DNA from 3 places in the Streptomyces sp. NBC_00158 genome. Region 2 is predicted to be linked to each of the others. Evidence: riboswitches for the same ligand, from Rfam matches in the RefSeq annotation. Region 2 holds a riboswitch; each other region holds the start of a gene.
What was found. A riboswitch is a leader RNA that binds a small molecule or an ion and turns the genes downstream of it on or off. The one in region 2 is predicted to bind thiamine pyrophosphate.

Region 1 (4,368 bases), 1.7 Mb from region 2:
TCGTGGGCGTCTCGGACACCCCGGCCAGCCCGGCCTGCCAGGAATGGGCCGACTTCCGTGCGACCGCCCACGCCCACGCCATCGGCCAGTGCCTGCTGGGCCAGCTCGACGAGAAGACGCGCCGGGACTACTACGACCGGCACCCGGTCGAGAGCATCACGCCCTACACGGTCCGGGACATGCACGCGTTGGAGCAGCGGATCGGGTCCCTGGAACGGATGCAGCCGGTTACGGAGCGTCAGGAGTACGCGCTCGGAACGGTGTGCGCCGCCATCCCGATCACGGCCGGCGATGCCGCCGCGACCATGGCGGTTTCCCTTCCTGTGCACCAAGAAGACCGATTGCTCTATGTGGTTGATCGACTACGGAGTGAAGTAGGCGCGCTGTTGAGCACCCTCTCCTTCTCTATCAGTATCTGAAAACTCACTCCTTGTGATCTGCTGGCGCTTCCACCACCCTTGTCAAGACGGCCCTGGGGGATCATTCCTGGCCACTTCCACTACAGCGGGGTAGGCAATGCGCGAGTCGGTACAGGCAGAGGTCATGATGAGCTTCCTCGTTTCCGAGGAGCTCGCGTTCCGGATCCCGGTCGAGCTCCGGTACGAGGCCCGTGACCCCTACGCGGTACGTCTGACCTTCCACCTTCCCGGAGATGCGCCGGTGACCTGGGCGTTCGGCCGGGAGCTGCTTCTCGACGGCATCAACAAGCCCAGTGGTGACGGTGACGTGCACATCGCGCCCACCGATCCGGACGAGCTGTCCGACGTCCACATCCGGCTTCAGGTCGGTGGCGACCGGGCCCTGTTCCGGGCCGGCGCGGGGCCGCTCGTCGCGTTCCTGGACCGGACCGACCGGCTCGTTCCGCTCGGTCAGGAGCGCAACCTCGGCGACTTCGAGGAGAGCCTCGACCAGGCACTCGGAAAGATCCTCTCCGAGTCGCAGCACGACGAGCGGAAGGCGGGCTGAGGCAGGGCCCCACGAGCCTCGGCCCGGGCCCCGCCCCTCCTCAGCGCTTGCGCCGGCGGCGGCCCCGGCCGCCGCGGGCCGGGGCCGCCGCCGGGCTCCCGGTCGTTCCGCCGGCCGCGCCGGGCCGGTCGGCTGAGACCACCAGGGCCGCGAGCGCCGTGGTCACCGGCACCGAGGCCACGAGCCCGATCGAGCCCACGAGGGTCCGTACGATCTCCTCCGCGACCAGCTCGCTGTTGGCCACCGTGCCCATGCTGCTGTTCGCGATCGAGAACAGCAGCAGGAGCGGCAGCGCGGCGCCCGCGTACGCCAGGACGAGGGTGTTCACCACCGAGGCGATGTGGTCGCGGCCGATCCGGATGGCGGCCCGGTACAGGGCGCGCGGACCCATGTCCGGGTCGGCCTGGTGGAGTTCCCAGACGGCCGAGGTCTGAGTGACGGTCACGTCGTCGAGCACGCCCAGGGATCCGATGATCACGCCTGCGAGCAGCAAACCGCTCATGTCGATGTTCGGGTAGAGCCCGTGGATCAGCCCGGTGTTGTCGTCCGTGTTGCCGCTCAGGAACGCCCAGCCGATGAACTGCGAGCCCAGCAGCCCGATCAGCAGGAGCGAGACCAGCGTGCCGAGGACGGCGACCGAGGTCCTCGCCGTCAGCCCGTGGCACATGTAGAGGGCGATCAGCATGATCGCGCTGGCGCCGATGACCGCCACGAGCAGCGGGTTGGAGCCCTGCAGGATCGCCGGGAGGATGAAGAGCGTCAGCACCCCGAAACTGACGACGAGCGCGATGAGGGCGAAGAGGCCGCGCATCCGGCCGACCACGACGACCGCGACGGCGAAGATGCCGGCCAGCAGCGCCATCGGGAACTTCCGGTTCAGGTCGATCACCGAGTACTGGAGGTCCCGGGGAGCGTCCGGCGCGTACGCCACCACCACCTCCTGCCCCTTCTCCAACTGCCGCGGCGCACCCGGCTGGACGATCTCGAAGAAGGCCCGGCCCTGCTCCGGTCCGCTGGTCACCTCGACGGTGGCCTTCTTGCACTCGCCGGTCCGGGCGGCCTGCGCCTCGCGTCCCTCGGGGGTGGAGGTGTCGCCAGTGGGAGGGACCTGCGCGGCGTTCACCGATTTGCAGTCGACCTTCGCGAGAGCGACGACCTTGCCCTGTTGGGTCTGCCGGTCGAAGCCCACCCCGGTGCGCTCGTGCGCGGGGGCTCCGCCGGGCCAGAGCACGGCCATGCCGACGAAGACGGCGGCGGCGAAGGGGATCAGTACGGCGGCGATCACCTTGCGCAGGTGCTTGGAGACCGGAGCGGCCGGCCCGTGGCCATGGCTGTGGCCATGACCGTGGCCGTGTCCTTGGCCGTGCGAATGCCCGTGGGAGGAGGCTGCGGCATGCCCGTGGGACGCATGCTCGTGGCCGGTGTGGCCCAAGGGCTCTGTGGGCTCGTGGGGAGGCTGCGGCGAGGACGTCACCGGCAGATCATCGCAAGAGATGAGGGGGCCCACTGTTCAGCACGCCACACACGACGCTAACGTGGGGGCTACTTTGCACAACGCGGGAGCTCGGAGCACCGGGCTGAGAGGGCGCTGATCACCGTACGCGCATGAGAATGCGTACGGGAGGAGGCTGCGTCGACCGCCGAACCTGTTACCGGGTAATGCCGGCGTAGGGAGATAGGTCTCATGACCATTCAGGACGCACGCACGCCTGCCGTCAGCCAGGACGCCGACGGCCAGACCGAGCGCCAGCCGGGCTGGCACAAGGGCTACGTGGCGGGCTCCCGCCCCGACATCCGGGTGCCGGTCCGCCAGGTCCACCTCACCAACGGCAAGGACGTGACGCTCTACGACACGTCCGGGCCGTACACCGACCCGCAGATCGAGACCGACGTCCGCCGGGGCCTCGCCCCCCTGCGCGAGAACTGGATCATCGGCCGCGGCGACACCGAGGAGTACGCGGGACGCCCCGTCCGCCCCGAGGACGACGGCATCAAGCACACCTCGCCGCGCGGGGGCCTCAAGAACCTCGACGCGGTCTTCCCGGGCCGTCCGCGCCAGCCCCGCCGGGGCCGCGGCGGCGCCGCCGTCACGCAGCTCGCGTATGCCCGCCGGGGCGAGATCACCCCGGAGATGGAGTACGTCGCGATCCGCGAGAACGTCTCCCCCGAGGTCGTTCGCGAGGAGATCGCCGCAGGCCGCGCGGTGCTCCCGGCCAACGTGAACCACCCGGAGATCGAACCGATGATCATCGGCAAGAAGTTCCTGGTGAAGGTCAACGCCAACATCGGCAACTCCGCGGTCACCTCCTCGATCGAGGAGGAGGTGGAGAAGATGACCTGGGCGACCCGCTGGGGTGCCGACACGGTCATGGACCTCTCCACCGGCCGCAACATCCACACCACCCGCGAGTGGGTGCTGCGCAACTCCCCGGTCCCGATCGGCACCGTGCCGCTCTACCAGGCCCTGGAGAAGGCCGACGGCAGGGCCGAGGACCTGACCTGGGAGATCTACAAGGACACGGTCATCGAGCAGGCCGAGCAGGGCGTCGACTACATGACGGTCCACGCCGGCGTGCTGCTGCCGTACGTGCCGCTGACCGCCCGTCGCAAGACCGGCATCGTCTCCCGCGGCGGTTCGATCATGGCTGCCTGGTGCCTGGCGCACCACAAGGAGAACTTCCTCTACACGAACTTCGAGGAGCTCTGCGAGATCCTCGCGACGTACGACGTCACGTACTCGCTGGGCGACGGCCTGCGGCCCGGCTCCATCGCGGACGCCAACGACGCCGCGCAGTTCGCGGAGCTGAAGACCCTGGGCGAGCTGAACACCATCGCCAAGCGGCACAACGTGCAGACGATGATCGAGGGCCCGGGCCACGTCCCGATGCACAAGATCAAGGAGAACATCGACCTCCAGCAGGAGATCTGCGAGGAGGCGCCGTTCTACACGCTCGGCCCGCTGACGACGGACGTCGCGCCCGCGTACGACCACATCACCTCGGGCATCGGCGCCGCGATGATCGCCTGGTGGGGCACCGCGATGCTCTGCTACGTGACGCCCAAGGAGCACCTGGGCCTGCCCAACCGGGACGACGTGAAGACCGGCGTCATCACGTACAAGATCTCCGCGCACGCGGCGGACCTGGCCAAGGGCCACCCGGGTGCCCAGGAGTGGGACGACGCCCTGTCGGACGCGCGGTTCGAGTTCCGCTGGGAGGACCAGTTCAACCTGGCCCTCGACCCCGACACGGCCCGTGAGTTCCACGACGAGACCCTGCCGGCCGAGCCGGCCAAGACCGCGCACTTCTGCTCCATGTGCGGTCCGAAGTTCTGCTCCATGAAGATCTCGCAGGACATCCGCCGTGAGCACGGCGGTGACCTCAAGGCCGATGAGATCGAGGC
Region 2 (4,368 bases):
ACCGCCAGCGGCGCCACGACCAGCAGCGCCACCGACAGCAGCACCCCGCCCAGCAGGCCCCGCTGCGCCCAGCCCCGCGGCGGACGCGCGGTGCGCGAGGGGTCCACCAGCCGCAGCGCGGTCTCCCGCCGGCGCACGGTCCACGCGTGCACGGCGAGGACGGCGGCGATGGCCGCGAACTGCACCATCGTCAGCACGGCGGCGGTCGGCAGGTCCAGCAGCTGCGCCGTCTGCCGGTAGACCTCCACCTCCAGGGTGGCGTACGCGGGCCCGCCCAGGATCTGCACGACGCCGAAGGAGCTGAACGTGAACAGGAACACCATCAGCGAGGCCGCGGCCACCGCCGGCCCGAGCGCGGGCAGCGTCACCCGCCGCCACGCCGCGAACCGCCCGGCGCCCAGCACCCGGGCGGCCTCCTCCTGGCGCGGGTCCAGCTGCGCCCAGAGGCCGCCGACGGTCCGCACCACGACGGCGTAGTTGAAGAAGACGTGGGCGAGCAGGATCGCCCACACGGTGGTGTCCAGCCGGACGCCCCACAGCTCGTCGAGCAGCCCGCCCCGGCCGACCAGCGCCAGGAAGGCACTGCCGACGACCACGGTCGGCAGCACGAAGGGGACGGTGACCAGCGCGCGCAGCAGCTGCTTGCCGGGGAACTCCAGCCGCGCGAACACGTACGCGCCCGGCAGCGCCAGGAGCAGGGTGAGGGCGGTCGAGGCGAGCGCCTGCCAGGTGGTGAACCACAGCACGCCGGCGATGTCGGGCCGGGCGAGGACCTCGCCGATCCGGCCGAACTGCCAGCCCTCGTCCGTCTTGAGCCCGCGGCCGACGATCGCGGCGACGGGGTAGGCGAAGAACAGTCCGAAGAAGGCGAGCGGCACGGCCATCAGAGCGAGTCTGACGGCCGTGGCGCGCCCGCCCCCCGCGGTAAGGCGCTCTACTTCACGACGAGCGAGGACCACGTCTTGACCCACTGCTCACGGTTCTTGGCGATGGCCTCCGGAGCGACGTTCTCCGGCTTGTCGACCACGACGCCGTGCTTCGTGAACAGCTCCGGCAGCTTCGCGTCCTTGACGACCGGGTTCACGAACATCTGGAGCGGCATGTCCTCCTGGAACTTCTTGGAGACCAGGAAGTCGATGAGGGCCTTGCCGCCCTCCTCGTTCTTCGCACCCTTGAGCAGGCCCGCGAACTCGATCTGGCGGAAGCAGGTGCCGGTGGCCACGCCCGTGGGCGCCTCGGCCGGCTGCGGCTCGCCGTAGAGGACCTCGACCGGCGGGCTGGAGGCGTAGGAGACGACCAGCGGGCGGTCGCCCTTGGCCTTCTTGCCGCCGGCGGAGCCGGAGAACCGCTCGTTGTAGGCCTGCTCCCAGCCGTCGACGACCTCGACGCCGTTGGCCTTGAGCTTGGTCCAGTAGTCCTTCCAGCCCTCCTCGCCGTACTTGCCGACGGAGGCGAGGAGGAAGCCGAGGCCGGGCGAGGAGGTCGCGGCGTTCTCGGTGACCAGCAGGTTCTTGTACTCGGGCTTGAGCAGGTCGTCCAGCGTCTGCGGCGGGGCGATCTTCTTGTCGGCGAAGTACGCCTTGTCGTAGTTGACGCAGATGTCGCCGGAGTCGACCGGGGTGACGCGGTGCTGCTTGTCGAGGACGTACTCGGGCTTCACCGTGTCCAGGCCCTTGGCCTCGTACGGCGTGAAGACGCCGTTGTCGAGGGCGCGCGAGAGCAGGGTGTTGTCGACGCCGAAGAAGACGTCGCCGCGCGGGGAGCCCTTGGTGAGGATCTCCTGGTTGAGGGCGGCGCCGGCGTCACCGGACTTCAGCACCTTGACGGTGTAGCCGCTCTGCTGCTCGAACTCCTTGAGGACCGTGTCGGTCACGTTGAAGGAGTCGTGGGAGACGAGCGTGACGGTCTTGGACTTCGGGGCGTCGGTCGCGCCCGCGGACTTGTCCTTGGCGTCGCCGCCGCCGCAGGCACTGAGCGTGGTGACGCCGAGCGCGGCCGCGAGCGCGGCGCCCGCGATCTTCCTGGTGGTGCTCACTGGTGATTCCTCCTGGGATGACCAGGAGAAGACGCGGCCCTGCCCGGCGCTCTGTGGGAGCGGACGCCGGGCAGGGCGCAACAGCTTGAGTGGTGACCGAACTTCCTACCCCGAATGACCGGGGCGAGGTTCAGAGGGTCTGCGGATGACGGATACCGCACTCTCAGCGCTGTGGCGCTCCCCTGTCGGAATATGCAATTGGTTCGGCCACAGGGTACCCCTGCGGCCGATTCACGCGGACGCCCGTCCGGAATCTATCGTTCCGAGGCGGCGAGCTGGCCGCACGCGCCGTCGATCTCCTGGCCGCGGGTGTCGCGGACGGTCACGGGCACCCCGTGGCGGGCGATCGCCTCGACGAAGGCCTTCTCGTCCTCGGGGCGGGAGGCGGTCCACTTCGAGCCCGGCGTCGGGTTCAGCGGGATCAGGTTGACGTGTACGCGCTTGCCCTTGAGCAGGCGGCCCAGCAGGTCGCCGCGCCAGGCCTGGTCGTTGATGTCGCGGATCAGGGCGTACTCGATGGAGATGCGGCGGCCGGACTTCTCCGCGTACTCCCAGGCCGCGTCGAGGACCTCGCGGACCTTCCAGCGGGTGTTCACCGGGACGAGGGTGTCGCGCAGCTCGTCGTCCGGGGCGTGCAGCGAGACCGCGAGGCGGCACTTGAAGCCCTCGTCGGCGAACCGCAGCATCGCCGGGACCAGGCCGACGGTGGAGACGGTGATGCCGCGCTGCGACAGGCCCAGGCCGTCGGGCTCCGGGTCGGTGAGGCGGCGGATGGCGCCGACGACGCGCTTGTAGTTCGCCAGCGGCTCGCCCATGCCCATGAAGACGATGTTGGACAGCCGGGCCGGGCCGCCGGGGACCTCGCCGTCGCGCAGGGCGCGCATGCCGTCGACGATCTGGTGCACGATCTCGGCGGTGGAGAGGTTGCGGTCCAGGCCGGCCTGGCCGGTGGCGCAGAACGGGCAGTTCATGCCGCAGCCGGCCTGCGAGGAGATGCACATCGTCACCCGGTCGGGGTAGCGCATCAGCACGGACTCGACGAGCGTGCCGTCGTGCAGCTTCCACAGGGTCTTGCGGGTGGTGTCGTCGTCGCAGCTGATGTGCCGCACGACGTTCATGAGCTCCGGCAGCAGCTCCTGCTGGAGCTTCTCGCGCGAGGCGGCGGGGATGTCGGTCCACTCGGCCGGGTCGTGCGCGTAGCGGGCGAAGTAGTGCTGGGAGAGCTGCTTGGCCCGGAACGGCTTCTCGCCGATCGCGGCCACGGCCTCACGGCGCTCGGCCGGGGTGAGGTCGGCGAGGTGCCGGGGCGGCTTCTTCGCTCCGCGGGGCGCGACGAAGGTGAGCTCGCCCGGAACGGGACGCGGGGCCATGCGGTACTCCTCGGTACGACGGGGTGGGGGTCACCCCGCGCGTGCAGGGCCGGTCCGCGGCCACTCGGCCGCCGGACGGAAAGGGCGCGCCGCGTGAACACGGCGCGCCCTCCAGGATAACCCGGCCCCGACCCGTAAGCCGGTGCTCCGCCCCCGGGCCCATGGGCCCGGGGCGCCACCTCAGCCGGTACCGACGAACGCGGCCAGCAGCAGCCACACCACCGGGGCGGTCGGCAGCAGGGAGTCCAGGCGGTCCATGATGCCGCCGTGGCCCGGGAGCAGTGTGCCCATGTCCTTGATGCCCAGGTCACGCTTGATCATCGACTCGCCGAGGTCACCCAGGGTGGCGGAGACCGCCACCGCGAGGCCCAGCAGCAGGCCCTGCCACCAGGCACCGCCGTCGATCAGGAACTCCATGCACAGCGCGCCGGCCACCATCGCGAAGGCCACCGCTCCGAAGAGCCCCTCGCGGGTCTTGCCGGGGCTGATGCGCGGGGCGAGCTTGGTCTTGCCGAAGCGCCAGCCGACCGCGTACGCCCCGGTGTCGCTGACCACGGTCAGCACCAGGAAGGTCACCACCCGCTGCGGGCCGTCGTCGGGGGTCAGCAGCATCGCGACGAAGGTGGCCAGGAAGGGCACGTAGAACGCCGCGAAGACGCCGGCCGTGACGTCCTTGAGGTAGTCCTCGGGAGGCTCGGTCATCCTCCACACGAGGACGGCCAGCGCGGTGAGCGCCATCGCCACCCACGCGCCCTCGGCCCCGCGGACGTACCCGGCGATGATCATCGCCGCGCCGCCGACCGCGAGCGGGACCAGCGGGGCCTTGATGCCCTTCTTCTCCTGGAGCCGGGAGGTGAGCTCCCACAGGCCGACCACGACCGCGACGACGATGACGCCGACGAAGACGGCCTTCACGATGAACAGCGAAGCGAAGATCACCGCGCCGAGGCCGACGCCGACCCC
Region 3 (4,368 bases), 3.5 Mb from region 2:
CGTCGCGCATGGCGGCCGCCATGAGGGCGGGGTGCTGTGCGCGGGTCACCGCGGAGGCGAGCATGACGGCCGCGCAGCCGAGTTCCATGGCCAGGGTGACGTCCGACGCGGTCCCGGCGCCCGCGTCGAGGATGACGGGGACGCCGGCGCGCTCGACGATCAGCTCGAAGTTGTGCGGGTTGCGGATGCCCATGCCGGAGCCGATCGGCGAGCCCAGCGGCATGATCGCCGCGCAGCCGACGTCCTCCAGTTTGCGGGCGAGGACCGGGTCGTCGTTGGTGTACGGGAGGACGGTGAAGCCCTCGTCGACCAGGACCTCCGCGGCGTCGAGCAGCTCGACGCCGTCGGGGAGCAGGGTGCGCTCGTCGGCGACGACCTCCAGCTTGATCCAGTCGGTGCCGAGTGCCTCCCGTGCCAGCCGGGCGGTGAGGACGGCCTCGCCGGCGGTGAAGCAGCCGGCGGTGTTGGGGAGGACGGCGATGTCCAGCTTGGACAGGACCGACAGGACGGATCCCTGGACGGTGGGGTCCAGGCGGCGCATGGCCACCGTGGTGAGTTCGGTCCCGGAGGCGATGAGGGCGCGTTCGAGGATGTCGAGGCTCGGGGCTCCGCCCGTGCCCATGATCAGGCGGGAGGAGAAGGTCCGGCCGCCCAGGGTGAAGACGTCGTCAGCCATGTGTTCAGCCTCCCTGGACCGCGGTGAGGATCTCGATCCGGTCGCCTTCGCCCACCGAGGTGGCGGGCCACTGTCCGCGCGGGACGACGGTCTCGTTGAGGGCGGCGGCCACGCCGGAGGGGGCGGTGGTGAGGGTGGCGACCACCGCGTCGAGGGTGGTGCCGGCCGCGATCTCGCGCGGCTCGCCGTTGACGGAGATGGTCATGCGTAGGACTCCTGACGCGTGGAGGAGAAGCGGCGCGGGGTGAAGGGGCGGGCGATCTCCGGCACGGTGCCGGTGGTCAGCAGTTCCGCCATCACGTCGCCGGTGAGCGGGGTGAGCAGGACCCCGTTGCGGTAGTGCCCGGTGGCCAGGTGCAGGCCGGGGAGGTTGGTGGGGCCGAGGAGCGGGGCGTTGTCGGGGGAGCCGGGGCGCAGGCCGGCCCGGGTCTCGACGAGCGGCAGTTCGGTGATGCCGGGGACCAGTTCGTGGGCGTCGCGCAGCAGTTCGTAGACCCCGCCGGCGGTGACGGTGGTGTCCCAGCCGAGTTCCTCGCTGGTGGCTCCGACGACGAGTTCGCCGTTCTCGCGGGGCACCAGGTAGACGTGGCTGCCGCGTACGACGGCCCGTACCGTCCGGGAGAGGAAGGGCGCGTAGGCGGGCGGTACGGCGAGGCGCAGCACCTGTCCCTTGACCGGGCGTACGGGCGGTACCGCGTCCGCGGGTACGCCGGCCAGCCGGCCGCTGAGCGAGCCCGCGGCGAGTACGACCTGGTCGGCGTGCAGCTGCGTGCCGTCGTCGAGGAGGGCTCCGCAGGCCCGGTCGGCGGTGACGAGGAGCCGCTGCGCGCGGGCCCGGTGGATGGTCACGCCCGCTCGTTCGCAGGCGGCGAGCAGGGCGTCGGCGAGCCGGCGGGGGTCGACCTGGTGGTCGCCGTCGACGCGCAGGCCGCCGCGTACGCCGGGGGCGAGCATCGGTTCGAGGCGGCGGCATTCGCGGCCGGTGAGCCATTCGGACTCCAGGCCGCAGCGGCGCTGGAGGGCGTGGAGTTCCCGCAGGTGGAGGCGGTCGTCGGCGTCGAGGGCGACGGCGAGGGTGCCGCAGGCGCGGTAGCCGAGGTCGATGCCGCCGCTGGCTTCGGTGAGCTCGGCGGCGAAGTCGGGGTAGCGGGCGGCGGAGGCGACGTTGAGGCCGAGGAGGGTCTCCTCGCCGTAGTGGAGCTCGGTGACGGCGGCGAGCATGCCGGCGGCGACGCGGGCGGCGCCGCCCCCGGGGTCGGGGTCGGCGAGTGCGGTGCTCAGGCCGTGCCGGGCCGCCCGCCAGGCGGTGACCAGGCCGATGATGCCGCCCCCGATGACGAGGACGTCGGATCCCTTGTCGGATCCGTTCCGAGATGAGTGCATGGGCGTCCAGCCCCTCCCTTCGCCGGCATGACCCGGATCAGGTTCGTACGGTCGGAGGCCGGCCAGCCTCCCTCTCAGCCCGGTGCGCCCGGACTCCCGCGATAGGTACGGTGGCCAGGTTAACCCCGGCGCCGGGGTCGGGTAAGGCTGCCTCCCCGCTGCCGGGCGGACGATCTCCACGCCCCCTGTTCCTGACGGCCCGTCAGTTCACTAGGGTGGGCCGCGTGAGTGAGCAGACGGAACAGCAGACGGAACAGCAGACGGAACAGACGAACCCCGGTGTCGTGATCGTGGGCGCCGGAATGGCCGGCGTGCAGACCGCCGTGGCCCTGCGGGAACAGGGCTACGAGGGCCCCGTGACCCTGCTGGGCGCCGAACCCCACCAGCCCTACGACCGGCCCCCGCTCTCCAAGGCGGTATTGCTCGGCAAGGCCGAGGACTCCGCGTTCGAGGTGGACTTCGAGGGCCTGCGCATCGACCTGCGCCTCGGCACCGAGGTCACGGGGCTGCGGGCCGGGGCCCGCGAGGTCGACACCGAGGCCGGTCCGGTTCCGTACGAGGTCCTCGTGCTGGCCACCGGAGCCGTGCCGCTGACCCTGCCCGGCACCGAGGGGGTCCCCGGCGTCCACCTGCTGCGCACCCTCGACGACGCCGCCCGGCTGCGCCCGGTGCTGGCCGCCGCCCCCGAGGCCGTCGTGGTCGGGGCCGGCTGGATCGGCGCCGAGTTCGCCACCGCGGCCCGCGAGGCCGGCTGCGCCGTCACGGTCGTCGAGGCGGCGGACCGGGTGCTGTCGGGGGCCCTGCCCGCCGAGGTCGCCGAGCCGATGGCCCGGTGGTACGCGGAGGCCGGAGCCACGCTGCTCACCGGCGCGAGGGTCGCCGGGATCGAGGAGGGCCGGGTGCTGCTGGCGGACGGCCGCGAGCTGCCCGCCGGGGCCGTCGTCGTCGGCATCGGCGCCCGGCCGGCCACCGACTGGCTCGCCGGGACCGGGGTCGAGCTCGGCGCCGACGGCTCGGTCACCGCGGACGCGTACCTGCGCACCTCGCTCCCCGGCGTGTACGCGGTCGGCGACTGCTCCTCCTTCCCGTCGGCCCGCTACGGGACGCGGCTGCTGGTCCACCACTGGGACAACGCCCTCCAGGGCCCCCGGGCCGTCGCTGCGAACGTGCTGGCCGGGGAACCGGTCCAGGTCTACGACCCGGTGCCGTACTTCTGGTCGGAGCAGTTCGGCCGCTTCGTCCAGTACGCGGGCCACCACGGCGGGGCCGACACCCTGCTGTGGCGCGGGGACCCGGCCGGCGCCACCTGGTCGGTGTGCTGGCTGCGCGGGGGCGCGCTGGCAGCCGTGCTGGCCGTGGGCCGCCCCCGGGACCTCGCGCAGGGCCGGAAGCTGATCGAGACCGGTGTGCCCGTGGACCCGGCCAAGGTCGCGGACCCGGCCGTTCCGCTGAAGTCGGCCCTGGCCTGACGCCTCCCGGGGCCGGCCGGACGCGCGGCCCGGCCCCGTCCGGCCCCCGGCCCGGCCCCGGACGGACGGGGCCGGGTACCGGCTGCCCGTCCGAAGTGGCAGGCTTGTGCCCGTGACCGAGATTGACGCAAAGATCGACGCCCTTGTCCCCTCCTGGCTGTACCTCCCCGACATCGCGGAGATGCTCGACATCGAGGTGACCCGGGTCCGCCAGATGGTGAAGGAAGGGCAGCTGATCGCCGTACGGCGGGGCGAGAACCGCGCCCTGCAGGTGCCGGCGCAGTTCATCGACGGCGACAAGGTCGTCAAGGGCCTCGTCGGACTGCTGACCGTACTGCGAGACGACCGCTTCTCCGACGAGGAGATGCTGGAGTGGCTCTTCACCGAGGACGCGAGCCTGCCCGGCACCCCCGTGCAGGCGCTGCGGGAGAACCGCGGCACGGAGGTGAAGCGCCGCGCCCAGGCGCTCGCCCTCTGAGCGGCTGATCCACGGATGCGGCGGGCCGGGTAACCTCGGCCCGCCCGCACACCGCACCATCACCACCCGAGGGGTACTCCCATGCAGCAGCTGTCCGACGCCCGGCTCTACCTGTGCACGGACGCACGCAAGCGGCAGGGGGACCTCCCCGAGTTCCTGGACGCCGTCCTGGCCGGCGGAGTCGACATCGTCCAGCTCCGCGACAAGGGCATGGAGGCGGGTGAGGAGCTCGAACACCTCCAGGTCTTCGCCGAGGCCGCCCGCCGCCACGGCAAGCTCCTCGCCGTCAACGACCGCGCCGACGTCGCGCACGCCATCGGCTCCGACGTCCTGCACCTCGGCCAGGGCGACATCCCCGTCCC

Region 1: another riboswitch for thiamine pyrophosphate. It lies ahead of thiC (phosphomethylpyrimidine synthase ThiC); the one in region 2 lies ahead of OG553_RS08300 (thiamine ABC transporter substrate binding subunit).
Region 3: another riboswitch for thiamine pyrophosphate. It lies ahead of thiO (glycine oxidase ThiO); the one in region 2 lies ahead of OG553_RS08300 (thiamine ABC transporter substrate binding subunit).

What each region holds. Positions count from the first base shown of each region.
Region 1 covers NZ_CP108161.1:3,614,739-3,619,106, reverse strand. The annotation lists gene OG553_RS16620 (IclR family transcriptional regulator) at 1-419, shown strand, start outside; gene OG553_RS16615 (SsgA family sporulation/cell division regulator) at 517-966, shown strand; gene OG553_RS16610 (YibE/F family protein) at 1,007-2,473, opposite strand; TPP riboswitch at 2,513-2,657, shown strand; gene thiC (phosphomethylpyrimidine synthase ThiC) at 2,651-4,368, shown strand, end outside.
Region 2 covers NZ_CP108161.1:1,887,950-1,892,317, forward strand. The annotation lists gene OG553_RS08295 (ABC transporter permease) at 1-884, opposite strand, end outside; gene OG553_RS08300 (thiamine ABC transporter substrate binding subunit) at 935-2,035, opposite strand; TPP riboswitch at 2,120-2,229, opposite strand; gene rlmN (23S rRNA (adenine(2503)-C(2))-methyltransferase RlmN) at 2,290-3,405, opposite strand; gene OG553_RS08310 (phosphatidate cytidylyltransferase) at 3,586-4,368, opposite strand, start outside.
Region 3 covers NZ_CP108161.1:5,351,230-5,355,597, forward strand. The annotation lists gene OG553_RS24615 (thiazole synthase) at 1-676, opposite strand, end outside; gene thiS (sulfur carrier protein ThiS) at 681-881, opposite strand; gene thiO (glycine oxidase ThiO) at 878-2,059, opposite strand; TPP riboswitch at 2,057-2,169, opposite strand; gene OG553_RS24630 (NAD(P)/FAD-dependent oxidoreductase) at 2,284-3,528, shown strand; gene OG553_RS24635 (Rv2175c family DNA-binding protein) at 3,641-4,006, shown strand; gene thiE (thiamine phosphate synthase) at 4,088-4,368, shown strand, end outside.